3 regions of the Pristimantibacillus sp. Z349TD_6 genome follow, and region 1 is predicted to be linked to each of the others. Evidence: predicted binding sites of a transcription regulator. Region 1 holds the regulator's gene; each other region holds the start of a gene.
What was found. Region 1 encodes LexA, which represses DNA repair genes until DNA is damaged. Its sites were predicted from a motif close to CGAACATATGTTCG; they were not measured.

Region 1 (3,284 bases):
CAATACTGACACGCTGTTGTTGTCCTCCCGAGAGCTGCGATGGGAATAATTCTGCTTTATCAGGAATTCCCACTTGCTCTAATAACGAAAGTGCTTTTTTCTTCCGTATTGAAGGATGCATTGATTGAAATACAAGCGGAAGCTCCACATTTTCCCTAACCGTCAAGTTGGCTATCAACTCATACGCTTGAAAAATAAATCCAATATGTTTCCGTCTAAACTCTGCCAAGCGGTTTTCATTCATCGTTACAATATTATGGTCCGCGATAAAGATTTGGCCTTCTGTAGGCTTCATTAAGCCAGCCATTAAGTTCAGTAAAGTAGATTTACCGGAACCGGAGCTCCCTAACAACGCAATCATTTCTCCCTTATGTACGTGAAAGCTTATTTTCTGCAGTACAGCGGTTGTTTCATGCCCATTCATAAATGAGTGGGATAACTCTTCAACTCGTAACAAAATAGCATCTCCTTTCAGTCCCCTTTAATAGACGGCTAAACCAAGGGTTAACCCTGCAGTAAACATAAAAAAACTTTCTAAAGAAGTAGATTGGCCTGCATCTACTTTAAATAGAAAGTAATTTTTTGTATGAACTATTGAATTGTAATGGAAAATCAAGCTAAATGCTAGGAATAATTAACTTCTGTCCTGGCTTTATAACTGTTGATTGCAGATCATTCCGATCTTTAATTAAATATACGATATATCTGATATCATGGCTGCCATCTGAAACTTGTTTTGCAATATTCCAGAGTGTATCGCCTGATTGCACCCTAATAATTTGTTCTTCCGCGGAAGCGGCTTCGGGAGTATTACTCGAAGCGTATGTCCCCATAAGTAGGAAGCTTGTGAACAATAAGAAAAACACAGCAGTGCAAACGACGAGCTTAACAGTATGACGCTTTATGAAATGCCTTATCAAGCGGTTGACCTTTTTTGCTTTGTTCGTATCTTGTTTATGAATGGTTCTATAAAAACTTGGACTGGTTATCATTTATCAACACCCCAAACGTTTGTTCTGTTTTTAGATTACACGAACAAACGTTTGGTGTCAACGAAAAAATACGAACCTTTGTACTTAAGAACTTATGTTTGTACGAACTCGAGTTCTATGTTATAATTTTTTGCAAACCTACTAATGGAGTGATTGCAGTGTCGAAGATTTCTAACCGACAACATTCAATTCTTGAATTTATTAAGAATGAAGTTCGGGAGAAAGGCTATCCACCCTCCGTTCGAGAAATCGGCGAAGCTGTTGGATTGTTGTCCAGTTCAACCGTTCACGGTCATTTGGACCGTCTAGAGAAAAAAGGTTTAATACGCCGAGATCCTACTAAACCGCGTGCTATTGAAATTTTGGATCAAGAAGGCTCTGATGGCATTATCCCGCTTTCCGTAGCTAGAGTACCTATTGTTGGTAAAGTAACCGCTGGTGTGCCGATTACTGCTACAGAAAATATTGAAGAATATTTCCCGCTTCCTTCCCATTTTGTTGGTGACAGCAGTGTTTTTATATTGAATGTCATGGGCGAGAGTATGATTGAAGCAGGTATTCATGACGGGGATTATGTTATCGTTCGTCAACAGCAAACAGCAAACAATGGTGAGATCGTAGTTGCAATGACTGAGGACGATGAAGCAACAGTCAAAACATTTTACAAAGAGAAAAATCATATTCGTTTGCAGCCGGAAAATTCCACAATGCAGCCTATATTACTTCAAAATGTAACGATTCTAGGTAAAGTCATTGGACTTTTCCGTGATATTCATTAATACCAACTTATATGTACATAAAGAAAAGGCTGAATCAACGTATTTGCATCGTTGATTCAGCCTTTTCTTTGACTATTACATTAACTTTTTTGATTAAAGATTTAGTAACGTCTGCCATTCTCAAACCTTTCAACAAAATTCTGATTAGTGAGTTCTCCAATGGCATGGGTCCAAAATTGTTGTGCGGGAACATTTCGTTCAAGCTGATACAGCTCCCACTCTCCGCTATGCTTTTGTATAACTACCATTGCTGCTTGTTCACCAACACCAGATCTTCTATATTTTCGCATAATAAAAAAATGTGCAAGTCAATTATAGTGTCTGTCATTTTCATTTACTTTTTTGGTTATTGCAATGCCGGCGATCTCATCGTTCACAGTTACGAAATCATGAATTCATCAGCTAATGACAAACACCCAATCACTATGAATTTAACAAGCATAACATACTGTGTATTCAACTCGTAAGGAGGTGCATTGAAAAATGTCCGGTTACGTGGGTGGAGCTTTCTCAAGCTTAGGAATCATCTTAGTATTATTCATTCTACTGGTGATCATTGCTTGCAGTTGCGGCGGCTTTGGCTTCGGATATTAATTCATATTTGAGCCATTCTTAATATTAGCAAAAGAAGATCCATTTGATGGATCTTCTTTTTGCTTTTCAGACTCCTTCCAACCATTAGTTTTTTATTTAAATGGAGAGATGTTAAATTACACGTTTTCTTAACAGTATGGCTGATGTTCTTAAATTAGAAATTCGTATTAGCTTCTTGCGGTCAAGTTTCGGATAATCATAAAGTAAACCTTCATACACGATTTGCATTTGCTCATGTTTAAGAAAATCATGAGGTGTCACTTGCGCGGATGGTCGTTCCCACAAGTTTATACCGCTGCTCCGCATGGCTTCAGCAACAAACTGGGAGCAGAAATACGAATCTGTTGGCTCAATATTAAGCTCAAGCAGTACACCTAACAATCCGATTAAATTGTATCGGTAATTTTCTTTATTTTTTTCAAACTCACGAATGTATTGAAGCAATGCGGCATGTTGTTTTTCTGATAAAGTAATCTTTAGAAGAACACAGCGCGTATTAGGGAAATATCGAAACGTTCCAGTATAGACATTTTCTTTGACAAATCCAGCGATTAACGGGTTGTTTGCACGTTTACGCCCAAAGCTGTATATATTCTTCAGATTAACATCCAGTGCAAGCGAAGCGTGATTATAGGGTGCACCAGTAAATAATTTGATCATCCGAGTAAACCATGTTCCTGTGTCCGTAAGCAACACATAAATACTGCTATTGGTTTCTTCATCTATTCTAGTTTCTGTCATGCTGCTCACCTCATTTATCGTTGATTATCCAGGTTAAAGTAGGGTCGTTTTTGAGTCTATAATAAATATAACGATTTCGTTTATTAGTTTGGGTCGATTAGCTGTTATGAATATAACAACAATATTACCACTCGAATAGTACTAACTCTATGTGGTACTGGCTCTAGTCAACCTAAAA
Region 2 (3,284 bases), 3.8 Mb from region 1:
TAAATAAAGGCTTGGACGACACTGAGTTTAAACACAAAAAAGACCTCATTGGGTTCACCCCAACAAGGTCTGCAAGCAGCTTCTACTCCTTCTCCAGCCAATCAGCATCACAATCTCTTATTTCCAAAAGAAGCGGCAGCTGTTCAAAAAAAGCATCTACCACCTGAGGGTCAAAATGCCGCCCCCGTTCTTCTTTGATCAATCCCAAAATGCGATCCATCCCCCAAGCCTCTTTGTACATTCTTGCGCTGCTTAAAGCATCAAATACATCTGCCAGCGCAGTAATTCGCCCATATATATGAATAGCCTCACCCTTAAGGCCTTGCGGATATCCGGTACCGTCCCACTTTTCATGATGCTGCCAAGCCACGATCGCCGCAGCTTGCAGAAGCGGTCTCTTGGAATTGTGCAATAATCGGTAACCGATAATGGCGTGCTCTTTAATCTGCTCATACTCTTCTGCCGTTAGCTTCCCTGGTTTTTTCAACACCGCATCCGGTATGGCTACTTTGCCGATATCATGCATTGGTGACGCGCTGCGCAGCATGTCTGCTTCAGAATCATTCATGCCTAGTCCTTTTGCCAAAACATACGAATATTGAGCAACCCGTTTTACATGATTGCCCGTTTCTTGCGAGCGACCTTCACCGATTTTTCCCATCGCCAAAATAATCTCTTTTTGCGTCTCTATTATTTCCTCATACAGCATGATGGACTCAAGCGACTTGCCTGAGTAAGAGGCAGCAAGCGATAAGTATTCCATATCTTTCACCGAGAATTTCTGCTTCTCTGTTAATTTGTTAATGGCTTGATAGGCACCGATTACTTCTCCTTGATTATTGTGAAAAGGGATCGTCATAATCGATTTCGTCCGATAACCGGTCTTTAAGTCGTTATCCGGATTGTGCCTTGGATCCTCATAGGCGTCATCTATAAAAATAGATTGTCCCGTGCTTATAGCACTTCCTACCAGCCCGCTGCCGTAAGGAATCCGTATCTCGCAAGCTCCGTGAGCTACCGCTGTAAAAAGCTCATTGCGAGCAGCATCAATTAACCAGACGGTGCACCGATCTGCAACGACCATCTCTCTGCCCATATTGGCCATTAAGATCAGGACAGCATCCAGCTTCTTTTCATTCGCTATTTTAGCTGTATATTCAAAAATCACCTTAAGCATTTGTTCAGGCGATAAATCCAATCGAAACGATTGCGGTTCATTTTGGAATTCAAGCATTCGAACAATCCTCCAGCCGAGCAAACTCGTTATCCTTACCTCTATTCGCCTTTACAAGCTTTTTATCCTCTTGTTTCCACAATAAAAGCGCAGTTATTCGACAAAAAAATACAATAGTCTTACACTGAAATGGTTAATCTTGCTTCACCTAAAGCACCCATGCTATAATCAATGTTGCTGCGCGTCCGTAGCTCATCCGGATAGAGCAAACGTTTCCTAAACGTTAGGTGGGAGGTTCGAGCCCTCTCGGGCGCGCCATTTCTTTTACGAATATATAAAGCTTATTGCTAATGCCAGCAATAAGCTTTTTTTGTTTTCATCTACACCGCACCAATTAGACTAGTGTCGAATAATTTTTATAAGACAACTGGCCAGGATACATTGACTATAGAACGTTTGTTCGCATATAATGTGCATGAGGTGATTTACAAATGGCCATGCCGTTGTCCAAAGTAAACAATTCATACCTGTACCATCCACCTGCTCACGATGAGATACAGCTTCTTCACAAAGCGATTATCCTTCCACTAGCTCTCGTTATTGTTGAACGAAATAGACGCGAGCTTGAGAGAAAAGCGCGAACTTTACGATCTCTTTTTACTAGGGCAGCAGACATTATGATTGCAAAAATGAAAACAGATTTAACAACAAATACACAGCAGCTCCTTCAGAAAAGCATTACTCTGTGCATGTATAAAGACACGGCTGAACAGATCAGCTATTGCTATAATTGCCGCGGTTTTGAAGACCAGATTGCCTATTCGCATGCATACATACGTAATGAGATAAATAAGTGTATTTCTATCTATAGTGCTGAGATTTTCACTAAGTAAGCATCCCTCAATGATCAAAAAAACAGACGATCCTCTTAAAGCTTCTTAAAAAGTCTCACTATTGAAGTGAGGCTCTTTTCTCTACTCAATTTCGTCATACTACGCTATAATCTTCCATTCCAATCTGCTATACTACAAATAGTTTCATATCGTTCTACAAAACATACAGTTTTAACCAAAATCATTGTCGAAAAAACAGCTTTTTATTATGCATTGAGGAGGCAGTTCATATGGGAATTAATTTAAATCCGCCAGGAAGACCATCCAACATTCTTGGAGGCCAAGGCGGCATTCAACAGGGCGGTATTCAGCAAGGCGGTATCCAACAAGGGGGTATTCAGGGCGGAATAAATAACGCTTTTGGCGCAGCTCCCGCTCCTCAGGCCAGTCCTAATGGTGGGCTTATCCTTACCAAAGGACAGAAGCTGGATTTGACCAAAAATAATGCAGGGCTTGATTTACTGAAAATCGGACTTGGATGGGATACAAATAACCTGCAAGGCCAGAGCTATGACCTAGATGCAGAGGTGTTTATGCTGAATCAGACAAACACGGTTTCTTCCACTAGTCATATCGTTTTCTACAACAATCTCGTAAGTCCCGATGGATCAACACGCTATAAGGGTGATAACCGTGACGGGCAAGGCAGCGGTGACGATGAGACGGTTGAAATTCAATTATCCAGAGTAGCTTTGGATATCCAAAAAATCGTATTTACCGTTACAATTGATGAAGCTATTCGTAAAAACCAAAACTTTGGACAGGTTTCCAATGCATATATCCGTGTCGTGAACCAAGCAAACGGAGCCGAGATCTGCCGATTTGATCTATCCGAGGACTACTCCACCTCAATCTCCATCCTAGCTGGCGAAGTATATCGCCACGGCAATGAATGGAAATTCAATGCTGTTGGAACAGGCTTGTCGCTTGATCTAGCAGGCATATGTGCGCATTACGGGGCAATGTAACAGCTTACTTGTTAATGAAGCAGCTATAATTTCATTTTATATATTATATGGAGGTTACCCCGCATGCCGTTTCAATTCCAGGTCGAACGGGAATTATTTTTAAAAGCAGAAGGACAAGGCCAGTTTTTTGCCAAAAAAGGATCGATGGTTGCTGATCAAGCCTATAACAAGAAATTCAAATATTCTAAACGGTTGTTAGGAACGAATTCCGGAAATGTTATCGGACAAGTGATCAACCATGGTATGCGT
Region 3 (3,284 bases), 510 kb from region 1:
TCTTTCTAAACGGTCAAGGGCATACTGAATATTGTCAGCTTCAAAAAACTTGCGATTCAAATATTGCTCAATCTGCTTTCTCGTTCGCGGTCTAGCTCCCAAATATGCGATAGCCATTATATATCCCCGATAACGCTCATCTTCCATTCGTATTTCATCGGCCTGAGCTTCGGTTACAACTTGTCCCTTGGTCAATCGATAACGAATCAATATATCTTCATGCACAGACAGAATAGCTTTCTCTGACTCGGCAAAGAGATGGTATAACTTCCGTTCTTTTTTGTCTTGCTTAACGGATAATATCATCCATTCTTCTTCGGTTCTTGAATGGCTTTGGGTCATACGGTACATCCTCTCTAAACACAGCTTCGCCGTCCCTAACAGGACGGCGAAGCATCAACACGTATAATTGCCGGACAATTTATTCTAGATCTTCGAACTCTTCATCGTCTTCATCAGGTTTGAAATTAGCCTGAGTTGCTGCTGCAGACAAGTTGCTCGCATCGCGAATTTGCTTTTCAATAACTTCGGCAACATCCTTGTGATCTTTCAAATATTGCTTCGCATTCTCACGACCTTGGCCCAGACGCTCGCCATTGTAAGAGAACCATGCTCCGCTCTTCTGAACGATATCCATCTCAACACCGATATCAACAAGCGTACCTTCTCTGGAAATACCTTCGCCGTACATGATGTCCACCTCAGCTTGCTTAAACGGTGGAGCAACCTTGTTCTTAACAACCTTAATACGAGTACGGTTACCTATCATGTCATTGCCTTGCTTCAGCGTCTCAATACGACGAACGTCAAGACGTACGCTCGAGTAGAATTTCAATGCGCGTCCGCCTGGTGTTGTCTCGGGGTTACCGAACATAACGCCGACTTTCTCACGCAATTGGTTAATAAAGATCGCAATTGTTTTCGATTTGCTAATTGCTCCCGATAGTTTTCTCAAAGCCTGAGACATCAGACGAGCTTGAAGACCTACGTGAGAATCACCCATGTCGCCTTCGATTTCAGCTTTCGGTACGAGTGCCGCAACGGAGTCAATAACGATAATATCTACCGCGCCGCTTCTTACAAGAGCTTCGGCAATTTCCAAAGCTTGTTCGCCTGTATCAGGCTGCGAAAGCAATAGTTCATCAATATTTACACCAAGCTTACTTGCATAAAGCGGGTCAAGCGCGTGCTCGGCATCGATAAAGGCAGCTTGTCCGCCAATTTTTTGAACCTCAGCAATCGCGTGAAGCGCTACTGTCGTTTTACCAGAAGATTCTGGTCCATATATTTCGATAACCCGTCCACGCGGTAATCCGCCTATTCCCAAAGCAATATCTAGAGCAAGCGAACCGCTAGGCACGGTCTCAACTTGCATGTGTGTGGATTCTCCCAATTTCATGATGGAGCCTTTACCAAATTGTTTCTCAATTTGACGCAAAGCCATTTCTAGTGCAGCGCGACGATCCGACAAGAAACTCACATCCTTCTTTATTTATAATTTTATGATACCTTTTTTCCGGCAGGTTGACAAGCATTTTTTCGAACATACATTCGCCTTTTCGCTTCGCCCCCTTAAATGGACATAAAAAAACCGCAGCAAAGGTAATCTTCGCTACGGTTCTTCCGATAACTAAGCTTTATTATAACGGTCAAACCGTCAATTGACAAACATTATTTATGGCAATCATCCATTTGCCAAACATGCCTCTGCCATTCCTAATCAGCAAAATTACCGTGCTTGCAGCGCAAGCCACAAACGATACAAAGCAGACTTTACTGCTCGCATTCTGATCATGCCTCTGCCGCCGCTCAAATTCAGCGTATGAACAGCGGTCGGTTTGCCGCGTTCGGCAATTCCTACATAGACAAGCCCCACTGGCTTGCCTTCTGATTGCGCTGGTCCAGCAACCCCTGTCAAAGAAACGCCAAAATCAGCATCGGAGAGTTCTCGAACCCGCTCTGCCATTAAAGCGGCAGTCGAATCGCTAATCGCTCCAGGAGCCCCTTCGCCTTCAAGTTGAGTCATCGGAATGCTGAGCAAATGATGCTTCATTATATTGGTGTAGGTGACAACCCCTCCTACGTACTCTCCACTGCTTCCAGGAACGTTTGTAATTAGCTCGGCAAGCAAACCCCCACTAATGCTTTCCGCGCTCGCCAGCTTGCGTCTTGAGGCTCTCAGCAGGTGTATAACCTCCTCCTCCAGAGGGATATCCTGCTCTGCATACAAATATTCGCCTACCCGATCCTTAATCTGCTGCACACTTTTATCGATTTTCAGATCAGCCTCAATGGAAGAGCTCGCTTTGGTCGATACGCGTATCGAAACCTCGCCTTCCTTTGCATATGGTGCGATCGTAGGGTCAAGCTGCCCATCAATCAGATCCAGAAGCTTAGCTTCGAGATTGGATTCACCTATCCCCGCAAACTTTAAAATGCGAGAATAAAGCGGATTGGCCTCTCCCAACATCGAACGCAGCCACCGTTCACCGGCATCTTCCATCATCGGCTTCATTTCACGCGGCGGTCCCGGCAGCAGCAAATAAAGTGTTCCATCAACAGACAAACCGTTGCCAACAGCTAAGCCCGTAGTATTTTCCAACGGAACCCCGCCATCGATCATCAAAGCCTGACGACGATTGCTCTCCACCATATGAATACCGCGGGAGCTGAACATCTGTTCAATTGCGGACATAGACGGCTCATGAATACTCAGCTCACGGTTCAAATAATCAGCTAATACATCTTTTGTAAGATCATCTTGTGTTGGTCCGAGTCCGCCAGTAAAAACAAGCAAATCCGCACGGCTTCTGCCGATCTCAATGGCTTGCCTCAGGCGAGCAGAATTATCCCCAACTACAGTCTGAAAATAGACGTCTACACCTAACTCTGCAAGCTTCTGCGATAAGTATTGAGCATTCGTATTAACAATTTGCCCGAGCAGCAGCTCTGTCCCGACTGCAATAATTTCTGCTTTCATGATTCAAGTTCTCCTTCATATTCAAATGTATGAGTAATTAAAGACATATAAGCAAAAGCATCTCCCCTTTTTGACGGAAAGATGCTTTACCATTATTCTACCGGAATCAGATGTTTGTTTTTCAAGAAATAATCAATGCCTGAGTAAACTGTAATAGCAGCTGCTACCCAGCTTGCAACAACATCGAATGGAAAATCAATAAAATTGAATGGGAAATTATTAATAAGAAGAGCGATAATCATCGTAATTTGAATCGCCGTCTTCCATTTCCCCCAAGTGCTGGCAGCCATAACAGAACCCTCTA

Region 2: the regulator LexA is predicted to act here: its motif matches at 1,624-1,637, upstream of AC0VYE_RS00610 (YhjD family protein).
Region 3: the regulator LexA is predicted to act here: its motif matches at 1,541-1,554, upstream of recA (recombinase RecA).

Annotation. Positions count from the first base shown of each region.
Region 1 is NZ_CM149662.1:4,202,185-4,205,468, forward strand. It holds gene AC0VYE_RS18295 (ABC transporter ATP-binding protein) at 1-457, opposite strand, end outside; gene yneA (cell division suppressor protein YneA) at 618-992, opposite strand; gene lexA (transcriptional repressor LexA) at 1,151-1,771, shown strand; gene AC0VYE_RS18310 (hypothetical protein) at 1,873-2,019, opposite strand; gene AC0VYE_RS18315 (sporulation protein YjcZ) at 2,255-2,365, shown strand; gene AC0VYE_RS18320 (hypothetical protein) at 2,477-3,106, opposite strand.
Region 2 is NZ_CM149662.1:120,408-123,691, reverse strand. It holds gene AC0VYE_RS00620 (HD domain-containing phosphohydrolase) at 83-1,234, opposite strand; tRNA gene AC0VYE_RS00615 (tRNA-Arg) at 1,416-1,492, shown strand; gene AC0VYE_RS00610 (YhjD family protein) at 1,666-2,067, shown strand; gene AC0VYE_RS00605 (TerD family protein) at 2,472-3,035, shown strand; gene AC0VYE_RS00600 (AIM24 family protein) at 3,099-3,284, shown strand, end outside.
Region 3 is NZ_CM149662.1:3,696,839-3,700,122, reverse strand. It holds gene AC0VYE_RS15945 (regulatory protein RecX) at 1-342, opposite strand, end outside; gene recA (recombinase RecA) at 422-1,471, opposite strand; gene AC0VYE_RS15935 (competence/damage-inducible protein A) at 1,730-2,980, opposite strand; gene pgsA (CDP-diacylglycerol--glycerol-3-phosphate 3-phosphatidyltransferase) at 3,073-3,284, opposite strand, start outside.